Regions from separate parts of the Synechococcus sp. UW69 genome, predicted to be linked through region 2. Evidence: predicted binding sites of a transcription regulator. Region 2 holds the regulator's gene; the other holds the start of a gene.

Region 1 (9,139 bases), on a different contig from region 2:
AGCCAATTGATTGGCAGCGAGTAGTTGGCCTCGATGCTGTCCTGGCTGAAGTTGGGAAGCACCAGAGCCAAAACGCTCATGGTGGTGATCAGATTGATGTAGGCACTCGAACCGCTCTGATTTACAGCCGCCAGGTCTTCCAGCTGCATGGGCTGGGTTCGGCCCTGTCTCTGAAACCTGGCGGCCACGATCAAGGTCACGCCCTTAACCCCCGTGAGCACGATCATCAGCACCGAAAACATCGAGTCGCGGGCCAGGGTCGGGTTGCTGTCTCCCGTCAGCATCGTGGAGGCAATCAGGGCAAGCTCAATAACGATCACGGATCCGGTCAGCACCAGGGTTCCCAGGGGCTCCGCGAGTTGCTCCGCCAGTTGATCGGCATGGTGCGCCACTCCCCGCGCCATCAGCAGCACCAGCACACTGAGCAGGCCAAGGCCAGTGAGGACGGGCAGAGCGGGTTGCAGGAGCAGCCAGTCGAGCACTGTTGTGGTTTCCAGGCTGATTAAGGCCAGGATCCCGATGAGTAGGGGAGTTTCGCGGAGAACGGCCGCCCTCATGCCATCACTCCCTCCCAGCTCAGCAGCGCTTCGGTGTTGTTCAGCACCAGATCGGCGCCGGCCTCCTGCAGCCGTTGTTCATAGATCGTGCGCGCCTTTGCCTGCCCCATGGTCTGCAGGTGAGGTGGCACCACCGCAAGACTCACGAACTGTTGCTCCGGCCAGCGTTCTCGGGCTTGAACCACGGTGTGCACATCGGCCACGGTGTCGCCGAGATAAGCCACCCGAGCTGCCTCGTTGTTCGCCCCCAGAGCCTTGGCCAGGCGGATCAAGCCTGTGGGATCTGGTTTGTCGGGGGCATCTCCCATCGCGATCAAGGGTGGATCCTGGAGCCCCAGTCGCTGCTGCAGCACGAAGCGTGCTGAGGGCGGCTCAGCACCGCTCACGAATCCCCAGCGCACCTTCCTTTCGGAGAGCGTGGCGAAAAAGCTGGCGTCCACAAGCAGGGGCTCATCGCCGATGAATCCAGTCCAGTGACTGGGGTCCCCCTCTGGATCTCCGCCGAAGTAAAAGTCGCTGAACACATCGATCAGCGCGGCCCGATCAGGCAGAGCAGCGCCGTGGCGCCGCAGCAATTCAAGGCTGGCGTCCCAGTCGTTGTTCCAGGCCCCTTCAGCCTTCAGTGCATCGATGGCATCAGCGCTGGGCTGCCAACCGCAGTAGTGCTGGACAGTGCATTGGAGGGCCCTTCGGTAACTGCCAGCGACATCACGGATCACACCATCGATGTCGAACAGCAGGATGGTTGGTGATCCCAGAACGTCAGATGGGGAGCGGCTGGTAGGTTAGTTGTTTGTATTTCTGTCTTGAGCGCTGACACCATGCCGGTCACCGAAGGCGCTGCCCCTACCGACCAGGAGGTCGCGACTCCGACCGCCGACGCGGCTGAAGGCGCCACCCAGGCAGCTGAAACCACTGAAAAGCCTGCAGCCAGCGAGGGTGAAGGCCGTCCTGTTCTGAAGGGTGCCGCCGCGGCTCTGGCCACGGCAACCATCGACGCCGATGGTGTTCCCTCCGGCTACACCCCTAAGGCCGACGAGGGCCGCTTCCTGCTGAAGATCCTCTGGCTTCCCGACAACGTGGCCCTCGCTGTTGATCAGATCGTCGGCGGTGGTCCCAGCCCTCTCACGTCTTACTTCTTCTGGCCCCGTGAGGATGCCTGGGAAAGCTTGAAGACCGAGCTGGAAGGGAAGAGTTGGATCACCGACAACGAGCGGGTTGAAGTGCTCAACCAAGCCACTGAGGTGATCAACTACTGGCAGGAGGAAGGCAAGGGCAAGAGCCTCGACGAGGCCAAGGTCAAGTTCCCCGATGTCACGTTCTGCGGTACCGCCTGAACCCTTTCTTCAGGTTGTTCATCCAAACCTGCCTTCGGGCAGGTTTTTTTGTGCCTGCCTGAAGCTAGGTGGTGATCCGGATGAACCATCAAAAAAGCCAGGAGCGTGTGCCCCTGGCGTATTGGAGTCAATCTGCGAAGCAGATGAATTAGTCAGGAGTTTTGCTGGCTTGCAGGCGAGCCCGGGCTTCATTCAGCTGCTGCTGTGCCTTGAGCTTTTCCGGAGAAGCCGGTTGGCCTTCCATGCCAGCCACGACGGTTGAGGCCTTCTGGAAGGCGGCTTCAGCGGTACCGGCATCGATGGCGCTGCCCAGTTCGGCTTTGTTCACCAGAACGGTGACTTCGTCGGCATCGACTTCGGCGAAACCACCCATCAGAGCGATGGAGTTCCAGGCTCCGTTGGCACGAACCCGCAGAACACCGATGTCGATGGCGGTGAGCAGCGAAATGTGGCCGGGCAGGATGCCGAGTTGACCGGTGGTACTTGGCAGGATCACCTCGTCGGCGCTGCCATCAAAGACGTTCTGGTCTGTTGCCAGCACGCGGAGGGTGAGGGACATGAACCTTGGTTCGAAAAGAGAACGGACTGTCGAGAAACACGTGATTGGGGGTGTGATTCACACCCCCGCAAGGATCACTTGGTTTCGGCGGCGATCTTCTCGGCCTTGGCTTTCACTTCCTCGATGTTGCCCACCAGGTAGAAGGCGGCTTCGGGGAGGCTGTCCAGCTCGCCGGCGAGGATCTGGTTGAAACCGGCGATGGTGTCGTCCAGCTTCACGTACTTACCGGGCATGCCGGTAAAGATTTCAGCCACGAAGAAGGGCTGGGAGAGGAATTTCTCCACCTTGCGGGCACGATCCACGGTGCGACGGTCGTCTTCCGACAGTTCGTCGAGACCCAGAATCGCGATGATGTCTTGGAGTTCCTTGTAGCGCTGCAGGGTGGACTGCACGGCGCGAGCGGTGCGGTAGTGCTCATCACCCACAACGGCTGGCTGCAGCATGGTGCTGGTGGAATCCAGAGGGTCCACAGCGGGGTAGATGCCTTTGGAGGCCAGGGCACGGTTCAGCACCGTGGTGGCATCGAGGTGAGCAAAGGTGGTCGCAGGAGCGGGGTCGGTCAGGTCGTCAGCAGGGACGTAAACCGCCTGAATCGAGGTGATGGATCCTTCAACGGTTGAGGCAACACGCTCTTGAAGAGCACCCACGTCGGTGCCGAGAGTGGGCTGGTAGCCCACAGCGGAAGGCATGCGGCCGAGCAGTGCGGACACTTCGGAACCGGCCTGCACGAAGCGGAAGATGTTGTCCACGAACAACAGGACGTCCTGCTTGTTCACATCGCGGAAGTGTTCCGCCATGGTCAGAGCGGAGAGACCCACGCGCATCCGGGCGCCGGGGGGCTCGTTCATCTGGCCGTAGCAAAGGGCCACCTTCGACTTCGAAAGGTCGTCAGCGTTGATCACGCCAGACTCTTTGAATTCCTCGTAGAGGTCGTTGCCTTCGCGGGTGCGCTCGCCCACACCGCCAAAGACAGACACACCGCCATGCTCTTTGGCGATGTTGTTGATCAGCTCCTGAATCAACACGGTTTTGCCCACGCCGGCACCGCCGAACAGGCCCACCTTTCCGCCTTGGCGGTAAGGAGCCAGCAGATCGATCACCTTGATGCCGGTTTCGAAAACCTTGGGCTTTGTTTCCAGTTCGGTGAGGTTGGGCGCCTCGCGGTGAATGGGAGCAGTTGTTGTGGTGTTGACGGGTCCTTGCTCGTCAACGGGCTCACCGAGAACGTTGAAGATTCTGCCCAGGGTGGCTTCGCCGACGGGCACTGAGATCGGTGCACCGGTGTCGACGGCTTCCATGCCGCGGACGAGTCCGTCGGTGCCACTCATGGCGACGGCGCGAACACGGTGGTCACCAAGCAGCTGTTGAACTTCAGCCGTCAGAGCGACGTCATCACCTGCGGGGTTTTTGCCCTCGATGCGCAGGGCGTTGTAGATCTTGGGCAATTTCCCTGCGGGAAATTCCACGTCCAGAACCGGGCCGATCACCTGACGGATCACACCCTTGGTGCCAGCAGATGCAGGAGCAGAAGCGACCATAGGTAAGGAGAGTTGCGGGAACAGGCGCTACGCGCTCGGACCCATTCAGAGCGGCGCAACCATACCACTGTCAGTTCAACGCTCCCATCGGTTGGGTCGGCACAGCCTGCGGTTCGGACACCCGCACAGCTCTAGGACTAGAAAAGGGGCCGCCCGATTGCATACGTTGGCACTCATCGGCATCGAGTGCCAACTCGGTTCGATGCGTGGCGCATTGCGCCCTGTCCCTGCTCCTGCAAGTACCCATGGCTGCTGTTTCTCTCAGCGTCTCAACTGTTAAACCGCTCGGCGACCGCATCTTCATCAAGGTCTCCGAATCCGAAGAGAAGACCGCCGGCGGCATCCTTCTGCCCGATACCGCCAAGGAAAAGCCCCAAGTGGGTGAAGTGGTTCAAGTGGGCCCCGGCAAGCGCAACGACGATGGCAGCCGTCAGGCTCCCGAAGTCGGTGTGGGCGACAAGGTCCTCTACAGCAAGTACGCCGGCACCGACATCAAGCTCGGCAGCGATGAATACGTGCTGCTGTCCGAGAAAGACATCCTGGCTGTCGTCAACTGAGATCAGCTCCGCTGAGTTGCGGCTCAGCCATCCCTATTCATCCTCTTCATTAGGAAACGCCTTCCATGGCAAAGCGCATCATCTACAACGAGAACGCCCGTCGCGCTCTCGAGAAAGGCATCGACATCCTGGCTGAAGCCGTTGCGGTGACCCTGGGTCCCAAGGGCCGCAACGTGGTGCTGGAGAAGAAGTTCGGTGCACCCCAGATCATCAATGACGGTGTCACCATCGCCAAGGAGATCGAGCTTGAAGATCACATCGAGAACACCGGTGTTGCTCTGATCCGCCAGGCCGCCTCCAAAACAAACGACGCTGCCGGTGACGGCACCACCACCGCCACCGTCCTGGCTCACGCCATGGTCAAGGCCGGTTTGCGCAACGTGGCCGCCGGTGCCAATGCGATCACTCTGAAAAAGGGCATCGACAAGGCCTCCGATTTCCTGGTCAGCAAGATCCAGGAAATGGCCAAGCCCATCGCGGACAGCAACGCCATCGCTCAGGTCGGCACCATCTCCGCCGGCAACGACGAAGAAGTCGGCAAGATGATTGCCGATGCCATGGACAAGGTTGGCAAGGAAGGTGTGATTTCCCTCGAAGAGGGCAAGTCCATGGAGACCGAGCTCGAGGTCACCGAGGGCATGCGTTTCGACAAGGGCTACATCTCCCCTTATTTCGCGACTGACACCGAGCGGATGGAAGCCGTCCTCGACGAGCCCTACATCCTGCTCACCGACAAGAAGATCGGCCTGGTTCAGGATCTCGTGCCTGTGCTGGAGCAGATCGCACGCACCGGCAAGCCTCTGCTGATCATTGCTGAGGACATCGAGAAGGAAGCTCTCGCCACCCTGGTGGTGAATCGTCTGCGGGGCGTGTTGAACGTTGCTGCTGTGAAGGCTCCTGGTTTCGGCGATCGCCGCAAGGCCATGTTGGAAGACATGGCTGTTCTGACCAATGGTCAGCTGATCACAGAGGACGCCGGCCTCAAGCTGGAGAACGCCAAGCTGGAGATGTTGGGCACCGCCCGCCGCATCACCATCAACAAAGACACCACCACCATCGTTGCCGAGGGCAACGAGGCGGCTGTCGGCGCCCGCTGCGAACAGATCAAGAAGCAGATGGACGAGACCGACTCCACCTACGACAAGGAGAAGCTGCAGGAGCGCCTGGCCAAACTGGCCGGTGGCGTCGCTGTGGTGAAGGTGGGTGCGGCCACCGAAACTGAGATGAAGGACAAGAAACTCCGTCTCGAGGACGCCATCAACGCCACCAAGGCGGCTGTTGAGGAAGGCATTGTTCCTGGTGGTGGCACCACCCTGGCTCACCTGGCTCCGGCTCTGGAGCAGTGGGCTGCCTCCAGCCTCTCTGGCGAGGAGCTGATTGGCGCCAACATCGTGGCTGCTGCTCTGACCGCTCCGCTGATGCGCATCGCTGAAAACGCAGGTGCCAACGGTGCTGTTGTGGCTGAGAACGTCAAGGCTCGCGCAGGTGCCGAGGGCTTCAACGCAGCTTCCGGCGAGTACGTTGACATGCTGGCTGCCGGCATCGTTGACCCCGCCAAGGTGACCCGCTCCGGTCTGCAGAATGCCGCATCGATTGCTGGCATGGTGTTGACCACTGAGTGCATCGTGGCTGACTTGCCTGAGAAGAAGGAAGCAGCTCCTGCCGGTGGCATGGGCGGCGGTGACTTCGACTATTGACGTCGGTGCGGTTGGTTTAGAAACCACCGAATCACCCATATCCCAGTCATATCAAGAGGTCCTGCGGGACCTCTTTTTTTGACTCAGTCATTGTCTTGTCAGATCTAGAGCCTTCAAGACATTTGATGATTGGGGCGCGGTTTCAGCTGCAGGGCATGAAGAGTAAGGGGTGCAGAAGTGCGCGGGGTAATGTATTGATTCGTCTGGTTCTGTCGGGACAAATGCCGCAGCGTCTCGGTGCCTTTGCCGCTCAGTTCGCCCCGGAGACGCTCCAGCGTTTCAAGGATCTCTGTCGACGGCAAGACAAGGCCTATTCCAAGGTATTGGAGCGTCTGGCGTTGTTGTATGTCGAAACGGATGGAGGAATTCTTTCTACAGCAGGGTCTGCGGCACCACCATCACAAGGCGTACAAAAAAGGCAAGTCCAAGTTGAATCGCTGCAAAATAAATTGTTAGAAGATCTTTTGAAGCGTGTTGAGATCCTCGAAAAGAAAGAAACCAAAATGTTGTATGAGATGGATCGTGTTTACAAGGAACTCGCTTTTTTTAAATCAGGCCTGAAAGCGCCAGGGCAATGATCGTAAGCAATTAAAACTAAGCATTTTAATTGCTGGTTTTGTGCTTAAGACTCCGTACTTTTTAGGTTCAACATATTTTTGATCATTTCGACCACAATCTGCACGTCTATGCTATAGCTAATCAAGCCAGTGCCTGAGTTTTCAAATCTCTTACCTTTAGCAAACAAGTTGCCGACATCTTTGACGAGGGATTTATCGACTAATTTTACGGTAATGTTATCAATACCCTTCGGGAAAACGCAATGCTTCTCATTTGAGTGCAGGATTCCTGGCTTTTTACAAAACCGATGTGGAACCAGCTGGCCCGCACCAGCGTTCGCAGCGAAAAAGTCAACAGACTGACATTGCTGGATTTTTTTTCGATAAGTTTTGCCTACAAGACTTACAACAGAGGCATTTTTAAAGGGCAATAATTTTTGCCGAATGGAATCAATAACCTCAAGATCTTGGCTGACAGGGGTTGCTTTGCTTCCCTGAATGGCACGATATTTAGTGTCTTCATATTGTGTAAACCCATCAATTACAAAAACAAATGAATTGAACCATGGTTTTAGCTGTTGTACGAGAGTTGGAAGAAAGTCTTCTTGCTCTACCCATATTCTTTTCTGTCCGGAAATGCCAAACCAAAGGGTTAGTTTTTTATTTCTCAGCGATATTTTTTTGAGTTTTTTGACAATTTGATTCCATTGATAATGAATTATTCCGCCACGCCGATTTTCAAGGCTGTCTTTGTATACAATCTCCTCCATTTTCTCGGAATATTGATCAAGCTTCATTCCCAATTGATTGGATCCGATGACCAACGGGAACATCGAAAATGTATGATTATCTTCCTCCTTAGAAGAGGTATTTCTGTTTAAGGATTTTGGGCTGAAAAATGAATTATTGCTAATAACAGGTTTTTTGGCTTTTAAATGCACCATCCATTTGAGTTGGTCGTAAAAGTGATGGTATGGCCTGATTTGATCAAGTAAATAGCCAGCGAATACCGCTTTTTCACTTTCGCATTGCTTTGAATTTTTCTTATTTTCTTTTTTGAGAACTCGCTGTAGAGGCTTTAAGATTGTGTCATCGCTAATTGAAGAATTGTGCTTTCCCGAGTATTTTTTCGAAAAAATGGCGTCTACAAAGGAAGTGCATTGGCACAAGATCCAATGGTTTTTATTGCTTGAGTCGCTAAAAAAAATAAAGTTACACATTCCCTGGCGTATGCTTTTGACCGGAAAAGTATCCAAAGATTCTATGAAAGGATGAGGCAAGCATGGTGACCCCTTTTGCCTGTCGATTTTATTGATTAGTTCGAGGATTGGTTCGGCTTGTCTATTCTCAATGGAATGAATAATTTTTATCCACAGTGAGCTACGAACCTCTTGAGCAAGAGAACTTGGTAGTTTTTTAGATGGAATATTGAATTTATATTTAACCGACCTTTTGGCGCGAATATTTTTTTTCATGCCGCTGTGCTTCCTCTGATCCTTGATTATACATGCTTCCTATTCATTTTCTCGATGAAGAGTTTGCTGTTGGGCGGCTTATTTATTCATTAGGGCGATTCAATCTCAATTACTCTAGAGATATCCGACTTAATGGATGCCCAGCTCGAGCTTGATCGACTCGCGGATTAAAGCTTTGAAAGTTCTGTCCTCGCGCGTTCCAATAGTTTTCCTAACTTCAATCCTTGGGGCCGGTTCTCTTTGGCGACTTCCAAAAGTTCAACCTCCGTGGTTTTTGAAACGTTCCCTGACTGACTCAACTCGATGATGGCGTCAACGGTGTCGTTTGAGAGTTTTCGCTTGGACTCATTGGTCAAGGTCTGTAGGAGTGTATCTCCGATAAGGCATATGGATATGGTTTCCTCGTCGCGAATTTTTTGAACTTGTTCGGGCGAACTGACTTGTATTACTTTATGGCTGAGAGTTGAGAGCATTGTCAACTGTTCATTTGGGTCAAGGTATGCATTAATTGTTTGAAGATAAGCATCGTTTTCTTCATAAACTTTCTCGAGCTGTGGCTTAGCAAGCTTGCATTGCTGTGCCTCCAGCTGGGGTTGATTTTTAATTAATGCGTCTGAAATTCTTGTACTAATCCACGGAAATTTTCTGTAGTAAAGAGCATTGATCGTGATCAGGATCTCAAGTTCTTTCCGGCTTAGGCTTCGATTGATAATCGCTCCAGCCATCTGGTCTGCGGGATAGAGTTCTTCAGCACCAATACATTTGAAAATTAATTGTGAGATGTCTCGTTTGTGCCGTGAGTAATTAATGATTGTATTGGAGATATTTGACTGAGTCATTAAATCAATGATTTCAGCAGCCT
Region 2 (9,139 bases):
AGCTGATGCCTGCCGAGGCTCAGGCACGGCTCCGCGATGCCATTCATGCTGTGGCGGAACCGTTGCTCCCCGCCTCGATCGACCGTGTCGTGGATCTGGGCTGTTCCGTCGGGGTGAGCACCCAGGCCCTGGCCCGCTGGCTGAACGCCCGTTCCGCAGCCAGCTCTGCGCACCCTCCGACGCTGATCGGCCTGGATTTGTCGCCAGAGATGCTGTCGGTGGCCCGCGTGCGTGACCCCCAGGGCCTTGTGCACGACTGGCGCCATGCCGCCGCCGAAGCCACTGGGCTGGCCTCGGGTTCCGTTGATCTGGTCAGCCTGCAGTTCGTCTGCCATGAGCTCCCCCAGGGGGCGACCCTTGCGGTCCTGGCCGAAGCGGCCCGACTGCTGCGGCCCGGTGGTGTTTTGCTGATGGTGGACCAGGACCCCGGCTCCTCGGTGCTGCAGCGCTTGCCGGCGCCGGTGGCCACGCTGCTCAAGAGCACAGAGCCCTTCATTGAGCAGTACTTCGCCCTGGATCTGCCCGCAGCGTTGCAGGAGGCCGGGTTCCGGAATCCCAGCATCCGTGCCTGCGACCCACGGCACCGTGTGATCGCCTGCTTACGCTGAGCCGACGCTCCAACGTCGATCCGTGACCAGCACTTTGCCCAACGCCAGCACTCCGGATCCCTCCAGCTTGCAGCCGGCGGTTCGTCCCGGCGCCCATGGGCGCTTTGGCCGATTCGGTGGGCAGTACGTGCCTGAAACCCTGATGCCGGCTTTGGCGGAGTTGGAGCAGGCGGCCGCCCAGGCCTGGAATGATCCGGCCTTCACGGCTGAGCTCAACCGCCTGCTGAAGAACTACGTCGGTCGGGCGACACCGCTCTACGAGGCTGAGCGTCTCACCGCCCATTACCGCCGCTCCGACGGTGGTCCCCGCATTTGGCTCAAGCGAGAAGATCTCAACCACACCGGGGCGCACAAGATCAACAACGCTCTGGGGCAGGCCCTGCTGGCGCTGCGCATGGGCAAGAAGCGGATCATTGCTGAGACCGGTGCGGGCCAGCACGGCGTCGCTACGGCCACGGTCTGCGCGCGCTTCGGTCTCGAGTGCGTGATCTATATGGGCGCCGAAGACATGCGCCGCCAGGCCCTCAACGTGTTTCGCATGCGCTTGCTGGGCGCCACGGTGCAACCGGTGACGGCGGGCACCGCCACCCTTAAGGACGCCACTAGTGAAGCCATCCGCGACTGGGTGACCAACGTCGAGTCCACCCACTACATCCTTGGCTCCGTCGCTGGCCCGCATCCCTATCCAATGTTGGTGAGGGATTTCCACGCGGTGATTGGTGAAGAGTCCAAGCAGCAGTGTCAGGAGGCCTTCGGACGGCTGCCGGATGTGTTGATGGCCTGTGTGGGTGGTGGCTCCAATGCCATGGGCCTGTTCCATCCCTTCGTTCAGGACACCTCTGTTCGTCTGATCGGCGTTGAGGCCGCCGGCGATGGCGTGGCGACAGGCCGCCACGCCGCAACGATCACCGAAGGCCGTGCCGGCGTCCTTCATGGCGCCATGAGCCTGTTGTTGCAGGACGGCGACGGCCAGGTGATGGAGGCTCACTCCATCTCCGCTGGTCTCGATTATCCCGGTGTTGGCCCTGAGCACAGCTACCTGCGTGAAATCGGCCGGGCGGAATATGCGGCCGTCACCGATCTGCAGGCCCTGGATGCCCTGCGGTTGGTTAGTGAGCTGGAGGGAATCATTCCGGCCCTGGAAACCGCTCATGCCTTCGCTTGGCTGGAGCAGCTCTGCCCAACCCTGGCCGAGGGCACCGAAGTGGTGATCAACTGCTCCGGCCGAGGCGACAAGGACGTCAACACCGTGGCCGAGAAGCTGGGGGATCAGCTTTAAAGCTCAGGTATCAAGCCAGCAGCAACTCAAGATGTCGGGCTACGCGCTGCACCGCAGCGCGTGCCGTGGCGTAGGCCATGCGCATGGGACCCACGAGGGCCACGTGCCCGAGCCCCTCGTTGCAGCGATAGGGGGCTTGAACCACCGCACACGCCTCCAACGCAGGCTGCGGATGCTCGTCGCCGATCCACACCCGTGCGGATGCACCGCGACTGATCAAGGTGCAGGGTTCTTCGTCGATCAGTTCCAGCAGCGGTCGAAGGCTTGCCGTGCTTTCAAATTCCGGTTCGCTCACCAGCCTGGAGAGGCCATGCACCACAACAGACGTGGGGTTGATGGTGGGGGTGGGCTGGTCGAGGGCGCTGCGCAGCACAGCGCCGCTGCGTTGCAACTGCCTGGGTAGTGCCTCCCAGTTCAGGTCGCCCTCTTCGAGCTGCGCCGACGCCCAGCGTTCCATCGCTGTGAGCTCGGCTTCGGCGCCGTGCGGCAGGCGCAGGTTGAGATGGCTTGCGCTGCCATTGGCTTCTACCAGCATCACCAGCAGTCGATCACCACTCGGCACCAGACGGATCGTCTCCAGTTGGCGGTTCTCCTGCTGAGGTTGGGTGATCAGGCTCATCAGACCGGTGAAATCCGTCAGTCGCCGTGCCAGATGCATCAGCAGGTCATCGAGACCCGCCCAGCGCAGGCTCAGGCCCGTGAGCTCCCGTTCCAGGTGCTGAACGGCAACGCCGGGTTCCGGCAGCAAAGCATTCACGTAGTGCCGGTATCCCATCGGACTGGGAATGCGTCCGGCTGAGGTGTGTGGTTGATGCAGCAGACCACGACGTTCCAGAGCTCCCATGGCGGAGCGAACGGTGGCTGAGCTGGCGGGGATGCCGAAGCGTTGCACCAGGGTGCGGCTTCCCACCGGCTCCATGGTGTCGACGTAATGGTGCACCGTCGCCTGAAGCACCTGTTCTTGCCGAAGGGACAGGGGCTTGCTCATCAGTAGCGGGGAACGCTGGGATCCACCTGCAGGCTCCAGGCATCAATTCCTCCCTCAAGGTTCCATACCTCGAGGCCCCAGGGCTGGTCCAGCAGCCACAGGCCGAAGTGGTAGCTGCGAACGCCTGCATGGCAAACCACCACCACCGCTTGATCGGGTTTGAGGTCAGCTTGCAGCGTCGTGAGCCATTCATTGGATTGGCTTAGGGGTCGGTGCAGAACTGCGCCGGGGAAAGGTGCGATCGCGAGCTCAGCCGCCTCACGCACATCCACCAGCTGGGGTGAAGGCTGCTCACTTTGCAGCCACTTCTGCAATTCGGAGGCTTGGATTGGTTGTGGTTGGGATTGGCCCATGGCGCCATTCTGCGTTGATGGACAAAGATGAAGGGATCCGAGAACGCCGGCCCATGAAGGCCCGCCCCTTCCTCAGCGCTGCCGGCGCTGTGCTGCTGTCGCTGCTTCTTCTGGCTGCTGGTCTGCTTTGGACCATGGATCGCCAGAGCCCCCTTCACCTGGCTGAGCAGCCTTTGCGTCTGCCCCGGGCGGCTCGCTTTGTGCCGAGGGATGCCGATTTATCCCTGCACTGGCTGGCTGATCCCAGGCGTCTGCCTGCCTATGCCCAGGCCGTCGCCCCCGCCTCGGAACGCCGCGATGCCCGCGATGGTGCACGGCAGTGGCGTGAGGGGGTCTTCGCCTTGGCGGGCCTGCAGTTCGGTCTTGAGCTGGAGCCCTGGCTTGGCGAGGAAGTCAGTCTCACCCTCACCGATGGGGCCTCCAGCGCCGGCTGGGTTCTGGCCTTGACCAGTCGGGATGACGATGGCGCCAGGCGCTTCTTGCAACGGTTCTGGCAGACCCGCAGCCTGGCGGGCACCGATCTGCAGATCAGCAGTTACCGCGGCATCGGTGTGATCAGCGGCCAGGGGGCCTTGGTGGGGCATGACCCCCAACCTCTGGCCACGGCCTTGATCGATGACGATCTGCTCTTGGTGGCCTCAGGCCGGGGCGTGCTGGAGCAGGCCCTCGATGTCTCCCAGCTTCCGGATCAGCATCAGCTGGGGGATGAACGTCTGCAGCGTCAGGTCGCTGATCTCGGTGAGGGTGTGGCGCTGCTGACGGCATCGCCACACGCCCTTCAGCATTGGTTGCAGTTTCCTGAGGTGGTGGCCCAACGCGAGGATCTGAACGGCCTTGTGGCTTCGCTTCGGCCGGAGGGTTCGACCCTGGCGGTGGATGGGCGACTCGGGTTCCAGCAAACTATTGCTTCCGCCCCATGGCCTGACCTGACGGATCTGACCGCCTCGGCTGGTGGACATGGCCGTTGGCTGGCGCAGCTGCAAAGTCCAGCACGTCTGTTGGATCCGGGCGAAAGCCATCCGCTGGCCCAGTGGTTCGGCCCGGTTCTCGCGCAGCAGTTGCGGGACCAGCCGGCTGCAGATGCTGTTGTTCAGTCCGATGACGGCCCTCTCCTCTGGCAAGACCAGTCCGAGGGCTGGCTCTTGGCCACGCGCTCTCAAAGTCCCGCCAGGGATGCGGTGGATGCACGTCTGCAGGAGCAAGGCCTGACCCGGTCTGAGCTGGACGGAGATGGTGAGGTCTTGAGTGTGTGGACGCGTCTTGTTCGCCAGCGGGGACGCCAGCCTGGAGTGGATGCCCAGCTGGCCGTGGCTCAGGTCAGCTCGTCCTCTCTGAACTGGTGGGGTGAGTCGTTGATGGCTCTGGCGCAGCGCCAGAACGGCCGTGCCCTTCAGCCTCGCGTGAACCAGTGGCAGGAGCTCGCATCGGCCTCCCAACCCGTGCAGGCTCTTCTTTTGGCGGATGCCCCGGCTCGATCACTTTTGGGGCAATGGCGGCCGTGGGGGCTGCTGCAGGTGATGGCCGGTCGGCCCTTGCAGGACCAGGTCCGGGGTCTGGCGTTCGCCGTCGACGCTGATCGTCTGGAGCAGAGCGGCACCGAGATTCCTTTGCATGCCCGCCTCGAACTCGGCTGAACTGGTTCTGCTGCGGCATGGCATCGCAGAACCCCGCCAGGCGGGGCGGGATCATCCGGATCGCCCCCTCACCGCAGCTGGGCGTCAGCGCACGCAAATGGTGATGGCAGCCTTGGTGCGACGGGGGCTGAGGCTGGATCGCCTGTTGTCCAGTCCCTACCGCAGGGCACGGCAAACGGCGGAACTGGCCCTAGAGGCAGGGCTCGCCTCAGGCCTTGCGGTGGATGAACGCCTCAAACCAGGAGGGGCCCTTGAAACGCTGCTGAGCTCGGTCGATGGACGGCTCGGCCTGGTGGGCCATGAGCCGGATCTTGGAGATCTGGCCTGCATGCTTCTGGGGTGTCCCCCTGGTGGCCTGCTATTGAAGAAAGCCGGCGTGATCCAGCTGCATTGTTCGGCGGGCCAGTGGCAGTTGCAGACCTTGCTTCGCCCGGCACTGTTGATTGACGATTTAGGTTGCTGATAGAGGCATTCAGGTGTTGGCCCAGCAGCAGACAGGAGACCTGCGCCATGCGCGGACCGGGATCGAACTGCGGCCAGGCCTCGACGGTGTTCCGGCGACCCAGTCGGCCATCTGCGATATCGATGGAGACCAGGGGCTGCTCACCTATCGCGGCTACCCGATGCAGGATCTGGCAGCCAACAGCAGCTTTCTGGAGACGGCCTACCTGCTGATCTGGGGAGAGCTGCCGAGCCGCGATCAGTTGGCGAAGTTTGAGCACGCGGTGCAGATGCACCGGCGTGTCAGCTTCCGGGTGCGGGACATGATGAAGTGCTTCCCGGCCAGCGGCCATCCGATGGATGCCCTGCAATCGAGTGCAGCATCCCTCGGCCTGTTTTATTCCCGGCGGGCCATTGACGACCCGCAATACATCTATGACGCGGTGGTGCGTCTGATTGCCAAGATCCCGACGATGGTGGCGGCGTTTCAGTTGATTCGCAAAGGCCAGGATCCGATTCAGCCTCGGGATGATCTGGCCTATTCCGCCAATTTCCTGTACATGCTCACGGAGCGGGAGCCTGATCCCCTGGCGGCGCGGATTTTTGATCGCTGTTTGATGCTTCATGCCGAGCACAGCCTCAATGCGAGCACCTTCAGTGCCCGTGTCACCGCCAGCACCCTGACGGATCCCTATGCCGTGGTGGCCTCTGCAGTCGGCACCCTGGCGGGACCGCTTCACGGCGGGGCCAATGAAGATGTTCTCGCCATGCTGGAGCAAGTTGGAAGCCCTGCAAACGCCGGCGCCTTCCTCGACGATGCCGTCGCGTCGAAGCGGAAGGTGATGGGTTTCGGCCACCGTGAGTACAAGGTCAAAGATCCCCGCGCTGTGATCCTTCAGTCGCTGGTTGAGGAGATGTTTGACAGCTTTGGCCATGACGACCTCTACGACGTGGCCCGGGCGATTGAGCAGGAAGCGGAATCCCGGCTCGGCCCGAAAGGCATCTATCCCAACGTGGATTTCTATTCCGGGCTCGTTTACCGCAAGCTCGGTATTCCCAGGGATCTGTTCACGCCAGTCTTCGCGATCGCCAGGGTCGCCGGCTGGCTGGCCCATTGGCGTGAGCAGCTGGGGGCGAACCGGATTTTTCGGCCCTCGCAGATCTATTCCGGCTCACAGCCACGCTCCTGGATGCCCATCGAGGAGCGAGTTTCGGCTCCGGCCGCCTAAGTTGCACCCACTTCCGTCGACACCATGGTGAGTCCGGGACTTGACCTGGAATTGAGCTTTAGCCAGGCGCTGCAAGGTTTAGGCCTCTCTCCAGAGGTGGCGAGACTGCTCTGGCTGCCACTGCCCATGCTGCTGGTCCTGGTGGCTGCAGTGGTGGGTGTGCTCGTGTCGGTTTGGTTGGAACGCAAGATTTCGGCCGCCGTTCAGCAACGGATCGGACCTCAGTACGCCGGTGCCCTCGGCGTGCTTCAGCCTCTGGCCGATGGCCTCAAGCTTCTGGTCAAGGAAGACATCATTCCGGCGCGGGCCGACAGCCTGCTGTTCACCCTTGGCCCGATTCTGGTGGTGGTGCCGGTGATCATCTCCTGGTTGATCATCCCCTTCGGCCAGAACCTGCTGATCAGCAACGTGGGCGTGGGCATTTTCCTTTGGATTGCCTTCAGCAGCATTCAGCCCATCGGTCTGCTGATGAGCGGTTATGCCTCGAATAACAAGTATTCCCTTCTCGGCGGTCTAAGGGCCGCAGCGCAGTCGATCAGCTACGAGATCCCCCTGGCTTTAGCTGTGCTGGCCGTGGTGATGATGACCAACTCGCTGAGCACCGTCGACATCGTTGATCAGCAGACCGGAGCAGGCATCCTCAGCTGGAACATTTGGCGTCAGCCGGTGGGTTTCCTGATCTTCTGGATTTGTGCCCTGGCTGAGTGCGAGCGGCTTCCGTTCGACCTCCCTGAAGCCGAAGAAGAGTTGGTTGCCGGTTACCAGACCGAATACGCGGGCATGAAGTTTGCCCTCTTCTATCTGGCCGGGTACATCAATTTGGTGCTCTCCGCCATTCTGGTCAGCGTCCTCTATCTGGGTGGTTGGGGTTTCCCAATTCCCGTCGAGTGGCTGGCCGACTGGCTTCATCAGCCCATTGACGCCCCAGTGGTGCAGGTCATTACTGGTGCTGTCGGCATTGTGATGACTGTGCTGAAGGCCTATCTGCTGGTGTTTGTGGCCATCCTGCTGCGCTGGACAACGCCCCGCGTGCGCATTGACCAGCTGCTGGACCTGGGCTGGAAGTTCCTGCTGCCCCTGTCCTTGGTCAATCTCCTGGTGACTGCGGCCCTCAAGCTCGCCTTCCCTGTTGCGTTCGGTGGCTAGGTTTTACTACCTAGCATTCATTGCACTCCGGCTCAGCTTCGTTCTCTCCCCTTCAGACCATGTTCGGCTTCCTCAAACAGGTCGGTGATTACACCCGGGATGCGGTCGATGCAGCCCGGAATCTGGCCCAAGGATTTTCGGTCACGTTTGACCACATGCAGCGCCGTCCGGTCACGGTGCAGTACCCCTACGAGAAGCTCATTCCCTCCGAGCGTTATCGGGGTCGAATTCACTATGAATTCGATAAGTGCATCGCTTGCGAGGTTTGCGTCAGGGTCTGTCCGATCAACCTTCCGGTGGTGGATTGGGTGATGAACAAGGCCACGAAGAAGAAGGAGCTTCGCAATTACTCCATTGACTTCGGCGTCTGTATTTTTTGCGGTAACTGCGTGGAGTACTGCCCCACCAACTGCCTCTCGATGACCGAGGAATATGAGCTGGCTGCGTTTGATCGCCACAGCCTCAATTACGACAACGTTGCTTTAGGGCGGCTACCCACCAGCGTCACCACGGATCCTTCGGTGATTCCATTGCGCGAGCTGGCGTATCTCCCCGCAGGTGAGTTGGATCCACACACCGTGCCTGCAGATCGCCCGCGGGCCGGCCAACTTCCCTCCCAGGTTCTGGAGACCCTCACGCCGCCGCAGAAGCCAGCCGCCAAGGATGAGGGACAATCCTCCAGTGAGGACAAGGAGGGCGACGCATGACCATCGCGACCACCACCGAGCTGATCTGTTTCCTGGTGCTGTCTGCCGTTGTGGTGGTTGGTGCCCTGGGTGTGGTGCTGCTCAGCAACATCGTCTATTCCGCCTTTCTGCTTGGCGGTGTGTTCACAGCTGTTGCAGGGCTCTATCTGCTGCTCAATGCGAGCTTCGTGGCCGCTGCCCAGATCCTGGTTTATGTCGGGGCAATCAATGTGCTGATCCTGTTCGCGATCATGCTCGTGAACAAACGGGAGGATTTGAAGGCCATCGCCAACCTCACCACCCGACGGGTGGTGTCAGCTGGCGTCTGCGCCGGTCTGCTGGCTCTGCTGGTCCGCGTTGTAGTGACCACGCCTTGGTCGCTTCCAGGCCCCGCCGCCGTGGGCGAAGAGGCCACCGCGCGCATCGGTGAACACCTCTTCACTGATTACCTCTTGCCGTTTGAGGTGGCTTCAGTGCTGCTGCTAATGGCCATGATCGGAGCGATCGTTTTGGCCCGCCGCGATGTGTTGGCTACCGATGTGGTCACCGGTGAAGTTGCTGACCAGGGCCTGATCGAGAAGGCCCGTACCCCCTTGCTGATGAACCGAGCGGACTGATGAGCGATTTCCTTTCAACGCTTCCTTCCCTGCAGGCTTACCTCCTGGTGGCCGCAATGTTGTTCTGCATCGGTGTCTGGGGACTGATCAATAGCCGCAACGCCGTTCGGGTGTTGATGAGCATCGAGCTGATGCTTAATGGCGTGAACATCAATCTG

Evidence for each region. The regulator HrcA, encoded in region 2, represses chaperone genes, less so after heat shock. The targets are predictions, from matches to a motif close to TTAGCACTCNNNNNNNNNGAGTGCTAA.
Region 1: groES (co-chaperone GroES) is a predicted target of HrcA. The motif match lies at 4,158-4,184, and genes of this name have one in related genera.

What each region holds. Positions count from the first base shown of each region.
Region 1 is NZ_UCNW01000004.1:149,777-158,915, reverse strand. It holds gene DXY29_RS01800 (calcium:proton antiporter) at 1-557, opposite strand, end outside; gene DXY29_RS01795 (HAD-IA family hydrolase) at 554-1,276, opposite strand; gene DXY29_RS01790 (30S ribosomal protein PSRP-3) at 1,379-1,894, shown strand; gene atpC (ATP synthase F1 subunit epsilon) at 2,043-2,453, opposite strand; gene atpD (F0F1 ATP synthase subunit beta) at 2,528-3,991, opposite strand; gene groES (co-chaperone GroES) at 4,237-4,548, shown strand; gene groL (chaperonin GroEL) at 4,614-6,245, shown strand; gene DXY29_RS01765 (hypothetical protein) at 6,467-6,823, shown strand; gene DXY29_RS01760 (hypothetical protein) at 6,868-8,277, opposite strand; gene DXY29_RS01755 (hypothetical protein) at 8,445-9,139, opposite strand, start outside.
Region 2 is NZ_UCNW01000009.1:30,901-40,039, reverse strand. It holds gene DXY29_RS07860 (class I SAM-dependent methyltransferase) at 1-608, shown strand, start outside; gene trpB (tryptophan synthase subunit beta) at 631-1,887, shown strand; gene DXY29_RS07850 (heat-inducible transcriptional repressor HrcA) at 1,898-2,875, opposite strand; gene DXY29_RS07845 (rhodanese-like domain-containing protein) at 2,875-3,228, opposite strand; gene DXY29_RS07840 (DUF3352 domain-containing protein) at 3,246-4,862, shown strand; gene DXY29_RS07835 (histidine phosphatase family protein) at 4,840-5,325, shown strand; gene DXY29_RS07830 (citrate synthase) at 5,342-6,532, shown strand; gene nuoH (NADH-quinone oxidoreductase subunit NuoH) at 6,560-7,678, shown strand; gene ndhI (NAD(P)H-quinone oxidoreductase subunit I) at 7,738-8,385, shown strand; gene DXY29_RS07815 (NADH-quinone oxidoreductase subunit J) at 8,382-8,981, shown strand; gene nuoK (NADH-quinone oxidoreductase subunit NuoK) at 8,981-9,139, shown strand, end outside.